DNA from 2 places in the Shewanella inventionis genome. Region 2 is predicted to be linked to the other one. Evidence: riboswitches for the same ligand, from Rfam matches in the RefSeq annotation. Region 2 holds a riboswitch; the other holds the start of a gene.
What was found. A riboswitch is a leader RNA that binds a small molecule or an ion and turns the genes downstream of it on or off. The one in region 2 is predicted to bind lysine.

Region 1 (11,553 bases), 790 kb from region 2:
GAGTCAATCGAGCGCTTTGCTCCGTTAATGGAAGCCGCCAAACAACATGGGCTTGCTGTGCGCGGGTATGTGTCTTGTGTGCTAGGTTGCCCATATGAAGGCGAAATTGCAGTAAGTGACGTCGCCAGAGTATCTGAGATCCTTTATAAAATGGGTTGTTACGAAATATCACTTGGCGACACCATCGGTGTGGGTACGCCCACTAAAGCACGGCAAATGATTGAAGCTGTCGCTAAAGTGGTGCCCATAGACAAGTTAGCTTTGCATTTTCACGACACCTACGGCCAAGCGTTAGCCAACATACTTGTCTGCCTTGAAACCGGTGTCAGCGTGTTTGATACCTCGGTTGCAGGCTTAGGCGGCTGCCCCTATGCCAAAGGTGCGTCAGGCAATCTTGCCACAGAAGATTTAGTTTACATGCTCCATGGTATGGGCATTGATACCGGTATTGACCTCACAAAGCTTGCGTTTGCAGGCGACACCATTAGCCGCGTGTTGGGGCGCGCTAATGGGTCTAAAGTGGCAAATGCAATCAGAACATAATCACATATACTCACAGGGGTGAGGCAAAACACTCCCCCTTGTGAACATAACAATAAGGACAACAAGATGGCAGGATTCAATAAAGTCGTCCACAGCTATGACGAAGCGCTAGCAGGACTGAGTGACGACATGACCATTATGGTCGGCGGATTTGGTTTATGTGGTATTCCTGAAGGCTTAATTAACCACATGGTAAAATTGGGTGTAAAAGGCTTAACAGCCATTTCAAACAATGCAGGTGTAGATGATTTTGGTTTAGGTTTATTGCTTAAACAACATCAAATTTCGACCATGATAGCCTCTTATGTTGGCGAAAACGCCACCTTTGAGCAACAAATGTTGTCTGGTGAACTTAATGTCATACTCACACCACAAGGTACGTTGGCTGAAAAAATTCGCGCTGGCGGTGCTGGTATTCCAGCCTTTTTTACCGCGACAGGTTACGGTACCCCTATTGCTGACGGCAAAGAAACCCGTGAAATTAAAGGTCGTCATTACGTATTAGAAGAATCATTAACGGCAGACTTTGCTTTAGTCCGCGCCTGGAAAGCCGACACCATGGGTAATTTGGTGTTTCGAAAAACCGCCGCTAACTTCAACCCAATGATGGCCACCGCAGGCAAAATTACCGTGGTAGAGGCTGAAGAGATTGTTGAGCCAGGCGAGCTCGACCCAGACCACATCCACACACAGGGTATTTATGTTGATCGCGTTATCAAAGCAAGCTTTGAAAAACGTATCGAGCAACGCACCGTTAAAGCTGCGAAATAAGGGAGGCAACACCATGGCATTGACCAGAGAACAACTCGCCCAGCGCGTAGCAAAAGAATTACAAGACGGTTTTTACGTAAACCTTGGTATTGGTATCCCAACCCTTGTGGCCAACTATATTCCACAAGGCATGCAAGTGATGCTGCAATCTGAAAACGGTTTACTCGGTATGGGCGAGTTCCCGACTGAAGAAAACATTGATGCAGACCTTATCAACGCCGGCAAACAAACCGTTACAGCAGTACCTGGCGCATCATTCTTTTCATCAGCAGAAAGCTTTGCGATGATCCGTGGCGGCCACGTAGACTTAACTGTACTCGGCGCATTTGAAGTCGATGTTAACGGCTCTATCGCCTCGTGGATGATCCCGGGTAAGCTCATTAAAGGCATGGGCGGCGCAATGGATTTAGTGGCAGGGGCTGACAACATCATTGTTACCATGATGCATGCAGACAAGCATGGTAATTCAAAATTACTGCCCAAATGTGAACTGCCATTAACCGGTTATGGTTGCATTAAGCGCGTAATGACCGATTTAGCCTTTATGGAAATTAAAGACGGCGCATTCCATCTTTTAGAGCGCGCACCTGGCGTATCTGTTGAAGAGATCGTCACAAAAACAGCCGGTAAGCTAGTGGTACCAGATCATGTACCCGAAATGACGTTTTAAAATTTGCTTATCACGATCAATAAAGCCCGGTTTTTACCGGGCTTTTTGTTACTGGCTTTATGAGTGTTATTCTTCTGTTGGGATAACCAAAACATTACTGCGCATCCGGCTTAAAATGGCTTCTGCAGTATTACCAATAATTCGCCCTAACAAGCCTTGGCGCTGCCTTGCACCGACCACAAAGTATTGGCTTTTTAAGCGGCAGGCTAATTCAAATAAACACAATTCAGGCTCACCGGTAATGATATGCATGCAATCGGCATCAACACCTATCTCGGCAATTTTTTGTTTATGTTCCGCATAAGCCTTTTTCACTAGGGCATTGATATCAAGTATATCCATATCGCGCACAATTTGCGGAATTCTGAGCACATAAGCCACATGTAGCTTTGTCCCCGTTGCTTTAGCAAACTGCTTACCATGGGCAATAACGGCATCATTAAGGCGCTGTTTTGCAGGGTTACTGGTGCCAAGGTCAATTGAAATTAACGTCGTGTTGCCGTTATTAAGCGGATTGTTAGTAAGCAACAACAAGGGCACTGTTGTATGGCGAATAAGCTGCCAGTCGGTCGGTAAATAATGCTCTGCATGGTGCACCGCTTTAACCATCAAATCAAAACCATGACGCTGAGCATGGCTGCAAGCATGTTCAAAAAGGTATTTACTCCAAATCACATGTAATGGCACATCTTCAGCATCGAGGCTATCTAAATGAGCTTGTAATTGTATTTCGCGTTGAGTCATCAAGGCTTTTTGCGCCACGCCCGCTAACCTTGGGTTGTCTCGGTCGGCACCACTTAAATAAGCATAAGTATAAGCAAACACTTCAACTTGTTTATTTAATTGTTTCGCTAACACTAATCCATGAGCAATGGCATCTGTGTGGGCATTTTCCATTTGAGCAATAACAAACATTTTGTTCATTTATATCTCCTTTATGAGACGTGTTAACGATCCAAAGCCACTTAAAACACATTGACTAAAGCTAATATCATCATGTTGTCACGTCATTAAAAACGCAGTAATTACCTAACAGCTACCCCATAACACATTCTCTAAAAACGTGAGCTAGCAACTATCTTTAGCTTAGCTAATAGCGTAAGTTTGTGCATAAATATCGGTATAAAAATTGATCAACATCAAGTTTATTAGATCAAAACAATCAAATACATATTGCCCAACTTAAGGAAAATGAGATGGCAATAGACAGCTTTGTCGTGTCACTGTTTCTTATTCTCATTGCCGGAAGGTTATTAGGAGAATTAAGTGACAGGTTGGGGTTTCCTAGCGTGGTGGGAGAAGTCACTGCGGGAATAATCATTGGTCCGTCACTGCTTAATTGGGTGTTACCACACAGCACTTTGGCCATCATCGCAGAACTCGGTGTTATCTTATTGTTATTTGATATTGGTTGTGAAACATCAATCAAACGCCTTGCTCATTCAGGTAACCAAGCTATTCGCGTTGCCTTGCTAGGAGTTGTCATTCCATTAATGACCACGGGGTTGGCGAGTTTGTACTGGTTATCACTGTCTCCTTTTACTGCATTATTTTTTGGCTGCGCATTAACTGCCACCAGCATAGGCATTTCAATTCGCGTTTTAGCACTCAATAACCAAACTCAGAGTCACGCAGGGCAAATTATCCTAGGTGCTGCGGTAATAGACGATATTGTTGGCGTAATGTTGTTAAGCATACTGTTTAATTTTGCCTCATCGGGTGAATTAGCACTTAGTTCAACATTGATGTTATTTATCATGATCGCCTGCTTTATTATCTTTAGCCCGCCGCTCATCAGAGCCATTATTTATCTTACTCGTTGGCTTCACCTAAAAGCGCGTATTCCAGGGTATGAAGTGTTTGTTGTCATGACCATGATTTTGTTATTTGCATGGTTAGCACACTTGTTTGGTACACCTGCCATTTTAGGTGGATTTGCAGTCGGAATGGGCTTGTCGAAACACTTTACATCTCCCTTTAATCGTTATTTAAAGAACCCTTTTACTTACACCAACCAACTAGAAGGAGCAGCAAAACCGTTAGTCCAATTATTTAGTCCAGTCTTTTTCGTGTACGTTGGCATCAGTTTAGACTTAAGCCAACTTGATGTGAGCTTTACAGGCTTAATATTACTGGCATGGCTAAGTTTTATTGCTGTTGTCAGCAAGTTTTTAGCGGGGCTCACCGCAAGCTCTAAATGGCAAGAAAAACTCATTGTAGGCTCGGCAATGGTGCCACGGGGTGAAGTCGGCTTAGTGTTTGCTGAAATGGGTCGTCAGCTTGGAGTAATACAAGCCAAAGAATTTGCCATACTTGTTATGGTTATTGCTCTGACAACACTGATTGGGCCGTTAATCTTAAAATTAACAATGGAAAAAAATCAATCTCAGTGACGAAATAGCAAGCGTATTTTAATATCGCTATTGCTGATTAACCCGTTCATTTATGCCTAACAGTTCAAAAAAAACAGTCACAACGACCTTAAGAAGGTGGCAATTGAACACAATTTACAGACTACCCAAGCCAAGCAAATAATGATCGTTTAGGCATAAACCTCCGTATCGAACAACATTCATACAGCATATGCGCCAAAGTAAATTTAACAATACATCCAATATTCGAAAAAGTTTACGCTTACGTAAAAATAATGCTGAGTTTTTACTCGAAATTGGTTATGTTAGATAACACAAGCCAAAGAGATTGGACCAGTATTAAAAATGATGGTTTACCGCCTTTGTTGAAATATTGAAATACACAGTAACCAAGGAAAGACTTTATGCCAATTTATCAAGCCCCTCTTCGCGACTATCAATTCATTTTGTCAGAATTACTCAGCATTTATCAGCAAACTGATCTACGCGGTTTTGATGAAATAGACGCAGATCTCACCGATGCAATCTTACAAGGTGTAGCAGACTTTACTACCGACATCATGTTACCACTTAATGCCAGCGGCGATTTAGAAGGCTGTAAACTGGTTGACGGCAAAGTCATTACCCCAACAGGGTTTAAGCAAGCATACAAACAATATGTTGAAGATGGTTGGGCCACATTAACATGCGACCCAGAGTACGGCGGCCAAGGTTTACCAGAAGTGATTGGCACGTTTGCTACCGAAATGAAAACGGCAACCAACATGGCGTTTGCCATGTACCCAGGGCTTACCCATGGCGCCTACTCAGCCATTCATGTACATGGCAGCGATGCACTAAAACAAAAATATTTAGCGAAATTAGTCAGTGGCGAATGGACAGGCACCATGAACTTAACTGAATCGCATGCAGGAACAGACCTGGCATTACTGCGCACTAAAGCCGTTCCTGCGGGTGATGATCTGTATGCCATCAGTGGTGAAAAAATCTTTATTTCATCTGGCGATCACGATCTTGCTGAAAACATCATTCACCTGGTACTGGCACGCTTACCAGACGCACCTGAAGGGGTTAAAGGCATTTCGTTGTTTGCTGTACCTAAGTTTTTAGTTAATGCTGACGGCAGTTTGGGTGAAGCCAATACACTTGGTGCGACCGGCCTTGAGCATAAGATGGGCATACACGGTAACTCAACCTGCGTAATGCATTTTGACGGTGCCATTGGCGAATTAGTTGGCGCCCCACATCAAGGCTTAAAAGCCATGTTCACTATGATGAACCAGGCTCGTTTAGGTGTCGGTATTCAAGGCTTAGGTGTGTCTGATATTGCATACCAAAACGCATTAGTCTATGCCAAAGAGCGCATTCAAGGCCGTGCATTAAGCGGTGTAAAACAGCCTGAGCAAGCTGCTGACTCATTATTAGTGCATGGTGATGTTCGCCGTATGTTGTTGTCACAAAAATCGTTTAACGAGGGTACCCGCGCACTAATGGGCCAACAAGCATTATGGCTTGATGAAGCTGAGCGCCATACCGACCCTGTAAAAGCCAAACAGGCCTCGGCGTTAGCTGCACTGTTTACGCCAATCGTTAAAGGATTTGTTACAGATCAAGGCTTTAAAGCTTGTGTCGATGCACAGCAAGTATACGGTGGCCATGGTTATATTAACGAATGGGGCATGGAGCAATTTGTCCGTGATATCCGTATTGCGATGATTTACGAAGGCACTAACGGTGTGCAAGCACTTGATTTAGTTGGCCGTAAATTACTGGCAGACAAAGGCGCTGCATTAACGCTATGGTCTGGCATGGTGAAAGCATTAATCGAGCAACATGCAACTAATGATGCGATGAAACCTTATTTAGCGGGGTTAATGGATGCGGCGGGCGATCTTGAAAAAGCCACCGGCTTTATTGTTCAAGCTGCCAGTAAAAATCCAGATCTCATTGGTGCTGCATCAATGGCCTATATGCAGTTATTTGGCATTACCGCACTAGCTTGGATGTGGACACGCGTTGCAGCAACGTCATTAGCCGCATTAGAAGCCGGAACCGAAGAAACTGGCTTTTACCAGGCTAAACTTAAAACAGCACAGTTCTTTATGAGTTATTGGGGCATCCAAACACGCAGCTTACGCAAACAGATTGAATCTAGCAGTGCTGATATTGTTGATTTCGCAGACGCTGATTTTTAATCGGTAAATGCAAACAAAAAAGCCGCGTCATTTCACATGACGCGGCTTTTTTTTATTCAATCAGCTTAGGTTGGCCTAATCCCACAAAAACTCTCTAAAATGCTTACGACACACTGACTCGTAACTTTCGTTGCCACCAATGGCGACCTGCTCACCTTCTCGCATCGGTTTGCCTTCATGGTCCAGCCTTACCACCATGTTGGCTTTACGGCCACAATGACAAATCGTTTTTAGCTCAACCAACTTGTCAGCCCAAGCCAATAAATAATGGCTGCCAGGAAATAGCTCACCTTGGAAGTCGTTACGAAGGCCATAGCACAACACGGGAATATCCATATTATCGACCACATGAGTTAACTGACGTACTTGTTCTTTACTCAAAAATTGGCTTTCATCGACCAGTACGCAATGGATTTTTTGCTCGTTGTTCGACGCGGAAATTAATTCGATTAAATTATCGTCATCTTTAAAAACCTGCGCATCTGTTTCAATACCAATACGCGACGACACTTTACCTACGCCATAACGATTATCTATCGATGCGGTCATCACCAAAGTGTGCATGCCACGTTCGCGGTAATTATAAGAAGACTGCAGCAATGAAGTTGATTTACCGGCGTTCATTGCCGAATAATAAAAATACAGTTGCGCCAAAATTAAGCGTCCTAATCGTTAATGATAGATAGGCTGTCATATTACCTTTATTAACATCGCAACAACAAACAAAAATGCCGTATTCGTTACGAACACGGCATTTTTAAACGTTAAGCACAACGACTAAGCAGCTTAAAGCTAAGCTCAACGTTTATTTTTTAGCCCAAAAGTGTAACATCACAATGCTGAACACAAACAATACACTACAACAGATTAATCCTGCCATTAGCGAGCCAGTAAACCCTAATACGCTGTAACCAACCAAACTGATAGCAGCTGCTATCAAGGCATAAGGTAATTGCGTCACAACATGGTCTATATGGTGACAACTTGCACCGGTTGATGACAAAATGGTGGTGTCAGATATCGGCGAGCAATGATCGCCAAACACCGCACCAGACAAAACCGCTGCCAACATAGGTAACATCATGCTGCTGTCACTGCCCATAGCCATATCAGCTGCAATCGGTAACATAATGCCAAATGTGCCCCAACTTGTGCCTGTAGCAAACGCTGTAATTCCCGCTAATAAAAACAACACGGCAGGTAACAAGGCAAACGGGATATTGTCTGTGGCTAAACTTGCCATATATTTACCCGTTTCAAGCTGACCAATCACACTTGAAATGGTCCAAGCAAATAGCAATATGTAAATTGCAGGTAACATAGAGCGAGCACCCACGGCCAGCCCTTTAAATAGCATTGAAAGTTCGACTTTCTGAAATATAGCAAGCGCAACTGTAGCGACAAAGCCGACAAGCGAGCCAAAGAAAAGCGATGAACTCACATCGGTGTTTTCAAAAGCACCTAACACACTAAACGGCAAGTCACTTGCAGCTAATGCATCAGCGCCGCTTGCAACCATAAAATACACAGTAGCAAATACCAAAATGGCAATCGGTAAAAATAAGCCTAGTACTTTGCCTGTATCAGCCTCTGGTAAGTCAGCAACAGCCCCAGGAGGTTGACCTTTATTCTCGTCAAATAATTCACCACGTAATGCATTTAATTCATGCTGGCGCATAGGGCCAACATCTAAACTAAAAGCTGCAACGCACAGTAATAACAACAAAGAAAACAGAGCATAAAAGTTCATTGGGATCATTTGCACAAAAACGCTTAAATGGCCTGAATCGGTAAAACCATGAGCGGTTAAAATGCCACCAATTAACGCAATAATGTAAGCTCCCCAACTCGAAACTGGAGAAATCACACACACAGGCGCTGCTGTCGAATCCAGAATATAGGCCAATTTAGCACGCGAAATATGATAACGGTCAGTAATAGGGCGCGAAATGGAGCCGACAACTAAGCTATTGAAATAATCATCAATAAACACCACACAACCCAAAAACATGGTCATTAATTTAGCATCTCGTTTATTACGGATACGCAATTTAGCCCAATCAGCAAATGCCCTTGCAGAACCACTGACGGTAATTAATGCTGTGATCATCCCAAGGACAATCAAAAAGCCCAGAATGTACACATTCCAACTGTTCAGAGCAGCGTCTTTCCACACAAGTTGGCTTGCGGTATTGGCGATATATTCACCACTACCCACAACAGAAAAATCTGTTAACAACAACGCGCCTAAGACAATACCTAAGCCCAAAGATAGCAGCACTTTACGCGTAAAAATGGCCAATGTAATCGCCACAAGTGGTGGCAAAACTGACAGTGCCGAATCGGCATAACTTATGATCATAATTTAATTATTTCTTCGTTGGATACGAATAGAGCAAACTAGAAATAAGACTGGACACACACAGAAAGTGTATGCTTGAACTTAACTAGTAGCACTCCACAGCAATACCCATTTAATATGAATATCATTTTTTATCATCACGATAAAAAACACTATGACAGTGCAGTCCCTTTCGAGAACTGCCCCAACAAATGAGGGTGATAGACTCATTTATTTCGGCATTGCATCCTTTGGTGCTGAATTATTGGAATCACCCAATCCAGCATTACTCTTATACAATGCACCTCTACTTTCACTACTTGCCAATGACACCTCACAAATAGCGCCGACATACAATCATAAATGGTACGTAGTCCGCTAGCAATAAGCGCTAAAAGGCGGTGCAAATAACAATTATGACAACTAAAGCCACAATTGCATTTCATTATATTAACGTTTTTGAATCAAATAAACACGGCACACACTGAATACAAAAAACAACAACTAAGCAATTTAGGCAAAAAACGCCCAATATAAAAGGTTTCTACCGGTTAAGTAGAAACCTTTTATTATCTCAAACAGCCCATCAAAAGATGAGTTGTTTAAATGAGCAAACGATATGATTAAACTAAATTATTTAACGCCGGAACCGCCTCAAATAAATCAGCGACTAAACCATAGTCTGCGACCTGGAATATCGGTGCTTCAGGATCTTTGTTAATAGCAACAATCACTTTAGAGTCTTTCATGCCCGCAAGATGTTGAATAGCACCAGAAATACCCACAGCAATGTACAAATCAGGCGCCACAATCTTACCTGTTTGACCCACTTGTAAATCATTAGGTACAAAGCCTGCATCAACTGCCGCACGAGAAGCACCCACTGCAGCACCTAACTTGTCAGCTAACTGCTCAAGAATGGCAAAGTTTTCACCACTGCCCATACCACGGCCGCCTGAAACAATTATGCCAGCGTTACCTAATTCAGGACGCGCAGATTCAGTTAATGCTTGTGATACAAACTCAGTACGAGCTGTAATAACCTGAGAAAGGTTAACTGTTTCGGCGCTGCCTGTTGAGGCAACCGCGTCAAACGCACTTGAACGTACCGTCATGACTTTTTTAGCATCTAAACTTTGTACTGTCGCTAATGCATTACCCGCATAAATAGGACGAACAAAAGTATCGCTGCTAACAACATCAATAACCTCAGAGATTTGCGCAACATCTAATAACGCTGCAACACGCGGCAAAGTGTCTTTACCAATGCTCGATGCTGCGGCTAAAATGTGCTCGTAATCAGCCGCCAACTCAACCACCAATTTAGAGAGGTTTTCAGCAAGCTGAGCACCATATTCAGCGCTATCAGCAACCAATACTTTACTCACACCCGCAAGCGCTTGAGCAGCAGTGACCGCAGCGCCACAATCAGCCCCCGCCACAAGTAAGTGAATATCACCACCAATGGCCGTCGCAGCGCTAACAACCTTGGCCGTATCAGATTTTAAACTGACGTTATCGTGTTCTGCTAATACTAAAATGGCCATGTTAGATCACCTTCGCTTCGTTTTTTAACTTCTCAACCAACTCTTCAACTGAAGACACCATAATACCGGCTTTGCGATCCACAGGCGGAGTAACTTTAAGCACAGTTTGATGAGCTTTTAAGCTCACACCAAGATCGGCAACGGCTAAAGTGTCTAACGGCTTACGTTTGGCTTTCATTATATTTGGTAATGATGCGTAACGAGGCTCGTTTAAACGCAAGTCAACAGTGACAATAGCAGGTAACGGCATTGATAAGGTTTGTAAGCCTCCGTCAATCTCGCGAGTAACAGTCACCTTCTCACCATCAAGTTTAACTTCAGATGCAAAGGTAGCCTGTGGCATATCGGTTAATGCCGCGAGCATTTGGCCTGTTTGATTGTTGTCACCATCAATTGATTGCTTACCAAATATAATTAGCTGTGCTTGTTCTTTTTCTTGCACCGCTTTTAAAAGTTTGGCAATAGATAAAGGAACTAAATCCTCATCAGTTTCAATATGAATGGCTCTGTCTGCACCAAGAGCCATAGCCGTTCTTAACTGCTCTTGAACTACTTTGGCACCCACACTCACCACAACAACTTCAGTGGCTATGCCAGCTTCTTTTAATCGAACCGCTTCTTCTACTGCGATTTCACAAAATGGGTTTAACGCCATTTTAAGGTTTGTCGTATCAACATTTGTGTTATCAGCTTTTACCCTGACTTTCACATTGGCATCGACTACGCGTTTAACAGGCACCAATACTTTCATAGGTTTTCCTTCTTACACCTTCAATGTATGTGGACAACACACTGGCGTTTGCCAATGCAAGATGGGATTACTTTACGTCCTGTTAACGTTAACGTCAATCAAAGTCAAACGCTTGTTTAGATTTTTTTATCCGCGAGGTGGCAATCAAACTACACGGCATTTAAACAAAAGGGCATAAAATATTAAGTTTAATTAAAAATATTGGGTATTAAAGGTAATTTAATTTGATCCTATACTGAATAGTTTCTATTATTGTAACTATATTCGGTATTATTAATTTTGCATTGGTCATCTTGTGAGATTAACTCTCATCAATATAATTAAAAAGAATCCAAATAAACCACATGCAATACTGAAATTTAC
Region 2 (11,553 bases):
AATTAGAACAGCTTTATTAGTCAATAAAACCGCCTCCCCCATTGAGCATCAAACAACGCTCTGGCAAAATGCCCGCATACTCACCGTCTATAAGCTCTGAGAATTCTTAATGGAATTACTTAATATTGAATGCCTTGGTAAACGTTTACGTCTAGAAGGTTCTATTGCAGGTTGGCAGCAATTGTACTGGGATAACCAATTGGTATCACAAAAATCGGCAAGTGCAAGCGATCAAGCCTTTCATATACACTCTTTTGAACTCACCCAACAATTTACGCCACCACAAACCGAAGGTGTACCTGAAGAGACGGTGGGGATGACCTCTCACACAAAAGCGATCCCCGTTCGTTTAGAAATAGATGTTAACTGGCAACCTTTTCAATTGGATTATTGTTTACTTGTCGATGAAGAGCAAATTACACAAGGCCATCGCACAGTTAGGGATATCGAAAATCAAACCCCTGAAATTCCTGTCGCCAAAGCACAAAAACTCAGTATTGTCGGTTTGGCCTCTTTAGGGTTTAAGCTACTCAAAAGCGCCAAAGTGATTAAAGTGTTATTTGCTGGCGCCAGTGTCGCAGCTTATTCATGGCTATTTTCGTTAGAGTTTGCCTTAGCACTTATCGGCTGTTTAGTGTTTCACGAATACGGCCATATTCGTGCCATGAAACATTTTGGCATGAAAACCAAAGGCATTTATCTTATCCCATTTGTAGGTGGATTGGCCTTGAGCGATGAGCGAATTAATACTCGCTGGCAAGATGTCTATATTTCAATTATGGGGCCGACTTTTGGGCTTATATTGTCCATTATTAGCCTAGGGCTTTACTGGATCACAGGTAATATCTTTTTTGCAGGATTGGCCAGCTTTAACGCCCTACTCAACCTATTTAATTTACTACCCATTTTACCGCTCGACGGTGGTCATATTTTAAAAAGCATCAGCTTTTCAATGAATAGCTTAGTTGGCCTTATTGCCTGTATTTTAGGGGCTGCTGCAGGTGTGTTTATTAGCTACAGTTTAGGCCTTGCACTGTTAGGTTTTTTACTGCTGATTGGTAGTGTAGAAATTGTCTTTGAATGGCGAGGCCGCCATCAAAGCCATCTACTGCCACTTGACCGCTACGGACAGATATTCTCAACCGTATGGTATCTACTCACAGTTGCAGGCCTAGTGGGGATTATTTGGTACTTTGCCAGCTCAGGGGACGACATGCTTGCCATTCCACTGCAAATTTTAGGCAGTTAGTCAGTAATATAAAAAACACCTGCAAAATGCAGGTGTTTTTATTATTGTCGTTTACAGCGTAAACACATTGGTCATCACTTTATAAAGCTCAGTACCTTGATGCACCGATGCCGAAGCAAAATGCAAAATAGGCACGCAATCTACTGGCAAACAGACCTTTTCAAGAGCCTGATCACTGCCATATAAGTCCATCCGTAAAATATTCACTAATGGTAGGCCTGCCTTAAGAGGTTGCCCAACTGCTGCGCAATATTCAATTAACCCAGCTTTTGGAGCATGGAACTTTTTATAATCTTTTAAGTAACAGCCAAAGCGAGCCATATCTGCTGGCTCAACTTTTTCGCGAATAACGCCACGATAGCTTAAATAGACCAAAATGCCTTTTGCATCGACTAATGCATCCGCTAAATCAATGCGCTCTTGGCTCGCAAGCTCTAGCGTAAAGGCTGACACAGGCACAGTAAACTCACGGCCATGCTTTGCCGCAACATCCGTTAGTCGCCACCAGGGACAAAACGCTGCTTCATCCATCGCCCCACCAAAACTATTAGGGATAACCAAGGTGTAAGGAATGGAGAAAAAACGAGCAGCATCAATATCATACTCAGGGCAATATAAATGCTTACAGGATTTAGGTCCGGTATGTAAATCCAGCACAATATCAGCCTGATGGGCCATTGATTGCAAGCTTACGGCTAGTCGGTGACCTGTTGTCACCCCAAATGCTTGATTAAGCCTTGCCTGACACGACTCGACCAACGTCGCTCGATATGCCTTAAACAACGCATCATTCGCTAAATGTTGATGTTCGGTATACCAAGTGGTTAAGTCAATATTGTGATCAAAATACTCTCGGTTCCAATTCACACCTGTAATAGGATCAAAACGCCCTAATGTAAACTCACCACTTTTTTGATTAATGCCTAGCGGATTAGCCAAAGGTGCAAGGCGAATATCACCCAATACCTCATAGCCCTCAAGCAAGGTCATCAGCTGATACATCACCGCGTTACCCTGCACTTCAGCACCGTGCACATTGGCTTGAATATACACGCTAGGTGCCGACATATCTGCACCTTTAAACTCATAAAGCGGTATGGTAAGAGCTTGCCCAGTGGCAAGCTCCCCAACACAAATACTCGATGGTATCGCCTTACTCATGGCTTACGACTCAAACAAATTTTGGTGTAATGCATTAACCACTTGCGCCGCTTCAGACTCAGACACCAACACACATAAATTGTGTGGGCTAGCACCCTGGCAAATCATTCGTACGTTGTGGTTTTCAAGCACTTGAAACACACGACTACAAATACCAGCGGTAGAGGCAATACGATTACCTATAATGGCAATAAGCGCTAAGTTATCTTCAACACGCACACGACAATGTTGAGACAGCTCTTGCAGTAATGACTCACTCAATAAGCCTTGACCACTTGAATCTGAACCGGTTTTATCCAAGGTCAACGATACGTTAACTTCTGATGTAGTGATTAAATCAACTGATATTTTATGGCGAGCAAGTGTTGCAAAGGTTTCAGCTAAAAAGCCTTGAGCGTGTAACATTTGTAAGCTGTGAAGGTTAAGCAATGTTTGATCTCGGCGTAATGCCACTGCACGATACACTGGCGTATCCTCAACCTGATGGCGGATCCAAGTCCCTCCCATTTCGGGCGCTTTACTTGAGCCCACAAACACCTGAATTTTTTGCCTAACAGCAGGCAAAATAGTTGCTGGATGTAACACTTTCGCGCCAAACGTTGCCATTTCTGCTGCTTCATTAAAACTAATCTCAGCAATTGGGCGTGCGTTGGGTGCCAATCTTGGATCTGTGGTATAAATACCTGCAACATCGGTCCAAATCTCAACCGCAGATGCATGTAACGCTTCGGCAAGTAACGCTGCAGAATAGTCACTACCACCACGGCCTAAGGTTGTTGTGCGACCATCTTGATCTGCACCAATAAAACCTTGAGTAACAATAATATATTTAGCTAACAGCGGCTTTAAAAAATCACCCGACAATGAAGCTATGGCTTCTATATGTGGCTCAGCTCGGCCGAAGTGACTGTCAGTACGAAGAACCTGGCGCACATCAAAATGATCTGACGCTGAGCCTTTTTCACGGATCACCGCAGAGAATAAAATCGACGAGCATTGCTCACCTGTAGACAATAATTCATCCATTATTGCCTTACTACGGTCAAGCTCTAACGATTCGCTTAACACCGACATGCGACTGAGAATTTTATCAATACTTGCCGCCACATCTTGTGGACGCCCTAACTCATCTAAAATGGCGTATTGAATTTTCGCAATTTGCTTTAACAGCGCTAAACGACGCTCGTCATTCACATTCGCTTGGGTTAACTCAACCAGTAAATTGGTCACGCCACTTGACGCACTAACCACAACTAAACGAGTTGCAGGGTTGGCTAAAACAATATCAGCACAACGGCTCATTGAGCCGTAGTCAGCAACCGACGTGCCCCCAAACTTGGCAACAACCAATTGTGCTTGTACGTCTTGAGAAATTAGACTCATACAGATGCCTCCGCAGTTTGCGAAAGACAATAAAATAAGATGTGATTTACTAACATGATATACGCTCCGAACACACTACGTTCGAAGAGCCTGGTGCTAAGATAACGCACCCTTAAAGAAGGGAAACAGCAATCATCACCAGAAGCTCTCCACCAAAAAAACAGGTGACAATCGTTAGGATTCAGCCTAAACGACCGATATCAATGTGTGCCACACAATTTGATACCTCGGCGCTAATCTCCATCATAAGTTGTCATTGGACTGGCATCCTCAAACTTACTACCTAGTTAACGCTCCTCTTCTGTGCCTCCCGAAGGAGGGACCTGAAAAATAGCAACAAATGCACTCACAAGTCAATCAACAATTGTAGTAAAAATACACAAATTTAATTTTATTCATCTTTGAGCAGTGCTAATCCCCCACAATGAATAACAGTGGAGGTGTTAATTTGGAATTATTTATTGTTCGAAATACTGAAGAATTACGGTTTAAAGATAACGGGAAGTAAAAAAACAATACAATCTATTAAAATTGTATCCAAAAAGGATCCAATAACCAAAACAGTGACAAGATTGGTTAGGCTCTAAATGAACACACTAAATGTGAGCACCAATGTCGGGTAACTCATTAACCAAACGTAAACGATGATTGAATACGCCCAATTCAACCTCAGGCATCTTCGAGTCATTACAAGCAACAAGGGATAAAAGCCCCTGTTCGACATAATAAATTGCGTGTTGGTTAAATGCTTTACCTAACTCAAGCGCTTGTTCTTTATCAATAAAAACAGCCCAGCTTTTTTCCATATGCGATAAATCAGGAGCAGCACCAATCAGCGCTCGGTATGGGCTATTAAATTGTTGGATTTTAGATTGGAGTTGGCGATCTAATAAGCGATTTTGACTGGGGGTGAGCAACAAACCGCTTGGATTATAAGCAGTAACAATAGCGAATGGGAAATCATCTGAGAGGCGTTGAGTAAACAAAAAATGAGTGGTTTGATACTCGTGCCACAGTGTATCTATAACATTTTCCATAATATTAATTCGTCAATTAAGCCAAAAACAGTGTAGCAGAGCCTTGTGAATTCTTAAAGGTTTGAGATATCAGTCACAAGTATAATATTTTAATTAAAAATAAAATCAAACAGTTAAGAAAAGACCAAACTTTTCATCTGTTTTTTATATTAATTATTTAACATTTAATTTGTTAACAAATACCTAAAACGAGTACAATAATCATTACTTACTATTAAAGCGCCGTGACTTCACCCATAACATCAAGCCATTAGATGCACCATGGGACAGCGTTTAAAACGAATTCATTGGTTATTAGTCACATTTTTGTGTGCTTAGTTTACACCTGAACGTTTTATGTTCTACATTTGATAACACAATCAAGATAAACCGTAATACGAGTAAATAAGTTTGCAACAAATGGAACTATCTTTGTAAATCGTATTCATAGTAGTAAGCCAATTAGGCAATTTTTTTACTCATGAGGCAGGAGTTCATTACAACGCCTGATGAGCTTAGATATACGCAAGACAACTCAGTAACCATAAACTAGCGTTACATTATACGAGTTCATAAGAGTGTTTTATTCAGGGCAGACATAGATAAACACCATAAAAAATACTGGAGTATCGGCGTTAATTAAGAACGCGATTACAACTTGACTAGCCTGTCGCTAGAGTCGAATTTTTATTAAATTAGGTATATATCATGCAAAACCCGCACATTCTGATTGTTGAAGACGAAGCAGTAACCCGTAATACATTGCGCAGTATTTTTGAAGCTGAAGGTTATGTAGTAACTGAAGCAAATGACGGCGCAGAAATGCATAAAGCCATGCAAGATAACAAAATTAACCTAGTGGTTATGGACATTAACTTACCTGGTAAAAACGGTTTGTTACTCGCTCGCGAATTACGTGAAATTAATAATATCGGTCTTATTTTCTTAACGGGTCGTGATAACGAAGTTGATAAAATTCTTGGCCTTGAAATCGGCGCAGACGACTATATCACTAAGCCATTCAATCCTCGTGAGTTAACCATCCGCGCACGTAACCTATTAACGCGTGTTAACAGTGCAGCTGCAGAAACCGAAGAAAAAGGTTCTGTTGAGCATTACCGTTTTAATGGCTGGAGTTTAGAGATTAACAGCCGTTCTTTGGTTAATCCAAAAGGTGAGTCTTATAAGCTACCACGCAGTGAATTCCGTGCGATGCTTCATTTTGTTGAAAACCCAGGTAAGATTTTAACCCGTGCAGATTTATTATTAAAAATGACTGGCCGTGAGTTAAAGCCGCATGACCGTACTGTTGACGTCACAATTCGTCGAATCCGTAAGCATTTTGAAAGCTTAGCTGATACGCCAGAAATCATCGCCACTATCCACGGTGAAGGCTATCGTTTTTGTGGTGACTTAGAAGACTAATCTTGTAATTACCCAATAAAAAAACCAGGTAGTTAACCTGGTTTTTTTATGCCCGCTTTTCACGATTAGTTTATGATTATTTCAATTGCTGGTCTAAAAATGCCGCCAACGATTTATATAAATGATTACGCACTTTCTCACCGCGCATGGAATGCTTAGACCCAGGATAATCCATCATCTGGAATAATTTCCCCTCATCTTGCAATGCTTTATAAACGCGTGTGCTGTTTTCAAACAACACGTTATCATCTGCCATGCCATGGTACATCAGCAAACCTGACTGATAATTTTTTACGTAAGGTAAAATACTGCTGGCATCGTAACCTTGTTTATTGGTTTCAGGATTACCCATATAACGCTCGGTATAATGAGTGTCATATAAACGCCAGTCGGTAACCGGTGCCCCCGAAATGGCTGCTTTAAAATAATCTGGCGCCTTAAATTGGCTCATTAATGCCATGTAGCCGCCGTAGCTATGACCATAAATCGCCACGTTTTCGCCATCAATAAAGGGCAAACTACGCAAATAATCTACGCCCACTTTTTGATCGTTTACCTCGGCATCTCCCATATTTTGATAAATCACATATTCAAACGCAGTGCCACGGTGGGCCGAGCCACGATTATCTAATTGAAATACTGCATAGCCTTGTTGCAACAAATACTGAGTAAAATAGTCTGCTTCGCTCCAGCTGTTAACCACTAACTGGGCGTGCGGACCGCCATAAACACGCACCACCACTGGGTACTTTTTATTGGCATCAAACGGCACAGGTTTAAATAAACGGTACATTAATGGCTGACCATCTTCTGCTTTTAATTGACCAAATTCAGGCATTTGCCATAAACCAGCCACATCATAAAGAGGATGTGTCTCATTGATTTCGTTTTGCTCAACCCAGGCTAATAATTTACCAGAGTCATTGTGTAAACTGATCTGTGGCGGTTGTTGCAGGCTATTAAAATAGTCTAAATATACCGGGCTTTTGTCAGCAAAAACCGCGTCATGCATACCAGCGCTTTGACTAATACGTTCAATTGACTCTACGCCTATATTCATATTAACGCGGTACAAATGGCGCTCTACCACACTGTCTTTACGGCCACTAAAATACACCCAACCGCTGGCTTCATCGACAAACTCAAGCGCATCAACTGCCCAATCTCCTTGGGTTAATTGTTTAAGCTGTTTACCCTGTAGGTCAAACAAATACAGATGGTTAAACCCATCACGCTCTGAACCCCAAATAAATGCTGACTGCTGCTTTAAAAAATGCAGGTCATTATTAAGGTTTACCCACGCTTTACTGCGCTCTTCAATCACTGTGTTAGCTTGCTCTGGTTGACTAAGTGCAGCAATGCGCAAGTCTACTGCTTGTTGGTTTCGGCTTTGCCATTGAAAAGACACATGTTTGCTGCCTGGTAGCCAATCAACACGCGGTAAATACATGTCTTTTTGTTTACCTAAATCAATCCAATTAATGCTTTTATCTTGCAAACTCACCACACCAAGGGCAATTTCAACGTTCGCTTTACCTGCATAAGGATAGCGTTGTTCGGTAAGCTTAATACCGTCGGCGTAAATCTCATTACGGGTGACTAACTCAACACCTGATTCATCAATACGAGTAAAAGCAATTGCTGACTCATCCGGCGCCCACCAATAACCGGTCATGCGATCCATTTCTTCCTGGGCAACAAACTCCGCCATGGCATTCTTAATAGGGCCTTTCCCATCTGTAGTTAATGCGATCACTTTTTGGGTATCGAGTGCTAACACATAAAGATTTTGATCGCGCACAAACGACACATAGCGGCCTTTAGGCGACAAACGCGCATCGGTGGCAAAGCCTTCGCCAGTGTTAAGCTCTGTGACTTTATTGCTAGCCACATCATATAAATACAATTGCCCTGCAGCAGGAATTAAAATACTTTGGCTGTTTTCAGACCAAAAGTATTCCATGATCCCTTCGCCATAAATTCGCTGGCGTTCACGGCGAGCTTTTTCTTCATCAGACAGCTCACCACTGGCTAGCAGATCTGCATTTATCAAGATGCTGCGCTCACCCGTGGCGATATTCATTTGCCACAAATCATAAAAATGTTGGTTTTCGGCACGGCTTGATAGGTAAGTGACGCGCTTTCCATCTGGAGACAAGGCCAGACCGCGTGGGCTTGAACCTGCTAATGCAGGAGATGCATGAATACGTTCTATCGTCAGTGGCGTTTTATTGCCGTTTATTGCACTTAACGGCGCGGTAGTTAATGAAGTCATGGTATTGCCTTGTGCGGCTTGAGAAATCTGGCTAGTAAAGAGAAACGGTACGGCAGTCATTGCCACTAAAGCATGCTGCTTCCATGTTGTTGTCATTATTATTAATCCTATGGGCAAACAATCAGTCAACATTTTGCCTGAATTTACGACAAAACCAAAACCTTGGATAACAATCGCTGAAATTAGCATCATTGTGGGGTATGATTTGCAGATAACTGATAAAAATGAACAACATCGACCTTAACTTCGCAAAACTTCATAGGAAAAATCATGCAGACCTTGGCCCAAACCCTTAGCGCTCAAGCAGTCAATGCGTCATTAACGCAATTACTAGTCACCTTAGCAGAAACCTCAATCGCCATTAGCGGTGCTGTTCGTCACGGCGCGTTGGCAGGAGTATTAGGCGCAACAGAGCAAGAAAACGTTCAAGGTGAAACCCAGAAAAAACTGGATGTGATCACAAACGACATGCTTAAAGATGCTTTAAAGGCTGATAGTACAGTGCGCGGCATCGCTTCTGAAGAAGAAGATTACGTTGTAGAGGCCAATGCTCAAGGTGAGTACTTAGTCAGTTTTGATCCTTTAGATGGCTCATCTAATATCGATATTAATTCACTCGTTGGCACGATTTTCTCGGTATTACCGGCACCTGCTGGTGAGTTTAACGAGCAAAGCTTTTTACAAGCTGGGCGCAAGCAAGTTGCAGCAGGTTACGTGCTTTATGGCCCATCAACTATGATGGCGCTAACCACTGGCAAAGGTACACAGTTTTATACCTTGGATCCAGACAGCCAAACTTTTCTATTGACCAACGACAATGTGCAAATCACGCCAGATACGGCTGAGTTTGCAATTAACATGTCTAACCAGCGCTTTTGGGAAGCGCCAATGCAAACCTACATTGCCGACTTGCTACTGGGTAAAATTGGCCCTCGCGAGCAGTCTTTTAACATGCGTTGGATTGCCGCTATGGTGGGTGATGTACATCGCGTATTGTGCCGCGGCGGTATTTTTACCTACCCAACAGACAATAAAAACCCGGCCAAACCATTCAAATTACGCCTAATGTACGAAGCCAACCCAATGGCGTTACTTGTGGAGCAAGCTGGCGGTAAAGCCTCAACAGGTTACGAAACCATTTTGGATATTCAACCGACTGAAATCCACCAACGTGTTGCCGTTATTTTAGGTAGCGCGAATGAAGTCGATACATGTTTAAGTTATCACGGTATTGATTACAGTGAAGAACCATCGATTGACTAAACTGTTTGTAACAAAAAGCCGCTCAATAAACCATTGAGCGGCTTTTATATGGTGCAAAAAAGTCACTTATTCTTTTGCTGCCACTAAGCTCTCTTCTGTCACTTGGTGCTTTTTCTCGGTCTGGTCAACAATAGTCAGTACCGCGGTGTCACCTACTACGTTACAAGATGTCAGTACCATATCAATAATACGGTCAAGTGCTGCAACAATCACAAACGCTTCTACCGGCAAGCCCATTTGATAAATCAATACCCCAATCATTACCATGCCACCACCAGGTACACCACCAGCACCAACAGAGAGCAAAAACACGCTGAATAAGAGTGACGGAATTTGATCATTGCTAATCGGCATACCAAACGCATTGGCCACAAAGAAAATAGCGATGGTGATGTAAATCGACACGCCACCCATGTTCATCGTAGCCCCTAGTGGCACGCCAAAACCGGCAACCGCCTGGCTTACGCCCAGTTTGTCGGTTAAGGTGCGCATGGTCACAGGGATAGTGGCATTAGAGCTAGCCGTTGAAAGCGAGAACAATATCTGTTCTTGAATTTTATCACGAAACGTTTTAGCCGAAACGGGGGTAAATAGACTGACAGCGATAGGATAAACAATAAAAATCCAAATCAATAATAAGGCTAAAATCAGCACTAAATATTCAACCACACTGACAAAGATTTCAGGTTCTAAGGTGGCGCCTAATTTAAACATTAGGGCGAATACACCGTATGGCGCAAGGCTCATGACCACTGAAATTAAGCGCATCATAATTTTATTGGCAGTTTGAAAGCCTTTCACTGCACCTTCAACCGATGAGCCCATTGATTTAATGACACCACCCATCAACAGTGCCATAAAAATCACTTGTAACATGTTGCCAGAGGTAAACGCAGAAAATGGATTATTAGGTACAATGCTCACAATAAGTGACATTAAATCTGGTAATTCGGTTGCAGTAATATCAACAGAATCACTGCTCGACATGTCAACGCCTTTACCAGGTTCAAAGATCATTGCCACAGCAAATGCGGCAACAATAGCAACCACAGTGTTGATAATATAAAAACCAAAGGTTTTGCCCCCTAAACGGCCAAAACTTTTTAAATCTTGTAACTCACACACGCCGCACACAATGCTCACAAACACTAAAGGCACGACTAACATCATGATCATATTCACGAACATGGTGCCTATACCGCTTGCAAAAGTAACTAGGGTTCCGCCGAAGAAGGCGTTGTCGGCCAGTGCAAACTGTACAATACTGCCTAGTAGCACACCCAAAAATAGACCGATAAAAATCCGGGCCGAAAGTGATTTTGTCATCTGTTATTTCCCATTCGAAATGGCAACTTATGTTGCTGCTTATTGTTATGCCAATCCTGGCGATTATTCTTTTCGATCGATGAAATACTGAGACATAGCGCAATATATTTCAATCGCCTTATCAACAAAAGTGATTACTTTATCAGCGCTTAGTAAACAAAAATCACAAAAGTATGTAATAACAAGGTATTACAAAAGCGATTATGGGCTATTTATTGAATTGCCACATGGCATTCACAAGGGCGCAAGCCACAGGGAAACCAGTGCATCGCAACAGATGAGGGTTACAACTTGATGCTAAGCAAACTCAATGATAATGATTTTGCCAACATATGCTGCTGTTTGATACTCACACTATGATGGCTAATCCAATTGACTAACGTTAACCATTGGGCCGTGTATGCTGCTGCATTTTCAGCCGTTGGCGATGAGACATTCTTTAAATAAGTAAGTTG

Region 1: linked by a shared signal. The riboswitch ahead of K8B83_RS17085 (Na+/H+ antiporter NhaC family protein) and the one ahead of lysC (lysine-sensitive aspartokinase 3) in region 2 are both predicted to bind lysine.

The regions. Positions count from the first base shown of each region.
Region 1 covers NZ_CP082926.1:3,817,758-3,829,310, forward strand. The annotation lists gene K8B83_RS17050 (hydroxymethylglutaryl-CoA lyase) at 1-543, shown strand, start outside; gene K8B83_RS17055 (CoA transferase subunit A) at 610-1,314, shown strand; gene K8B83_RS17060 (3-oxoacid CoA-transferase subunit B) at 1,328-1,984, shown strand; gene K8B83_RS17065 (universal stress protein) at 2,051-2,908, opposite strand; gene K8B83_RS17070 (cation:proton antiporter) at 3,181-4,377, shown strand; gene K8B83_RS17075 (acyl-CoA dehydrogenase C-terminal domain-containing protein) at 4,761-6,551, shown strand; gene K8B83_RS17080 (thymidine kinase) at 6,627-7,205, opposite strand; gene K8B83_RS17085 (Na+/H+ antiporter NhaC family protein) at 7,357-8,913, opposite strand; lysine riboswitch at 8,995-9,210, opposite strand; gene K8B83_RS17090 (electron transfer flavoprotein subunit alpha/FixB family protein) at 9,516-10,439, opposite strand; gene K8B83_RS17095 (electron transfer flavoprotein subunit beta/FixA family protein) at 10,441-11,190, opposite strand.
Region 2 covers NZ_CP082926.1:4,608,573-4,620,125, forward strand. The annotation lists gene K8B83_RS20680 (DUF4144 domain-containing protein) at 1-20, shown strand, start outside; gene K8B83_RS20685 (site-2 protease family protein) at 110-1,249, shown strand; gene K8B83_RS20690 (succinylglutamate desuccinylase/aspartoacylase family protein) at 1,301-2,410, opposite strand; gene lysC (lysine-sensitive aspartokinase 3) at 2,414-3,793, opposite strand; lysine riboswitch at 3,928-4,102, opposite strand; gene K8B83_RS20700 (DUF3293 domain-containing protein) at 4,390-4,830, opposite strand; gene arcA (two-component system response regulator ArcA) at 5,518-6,234, shown strand; gene K8B83_RS20710 (S9 family peptidase) at 6,311-8,605, opposite strand; gene K8B83_RS20715 (class 1 fructose-bisphosphatase) at 8,780-9,772, shown strand; gene K8B83_RS20720 (dicarboxylate/amino acid:cation symporter) at 9,839-11,098, opposite strand; gene K8B83_RS20725 (DUF7281 domain-containing protein) at 11,383-11,553, opposite strand, start outside.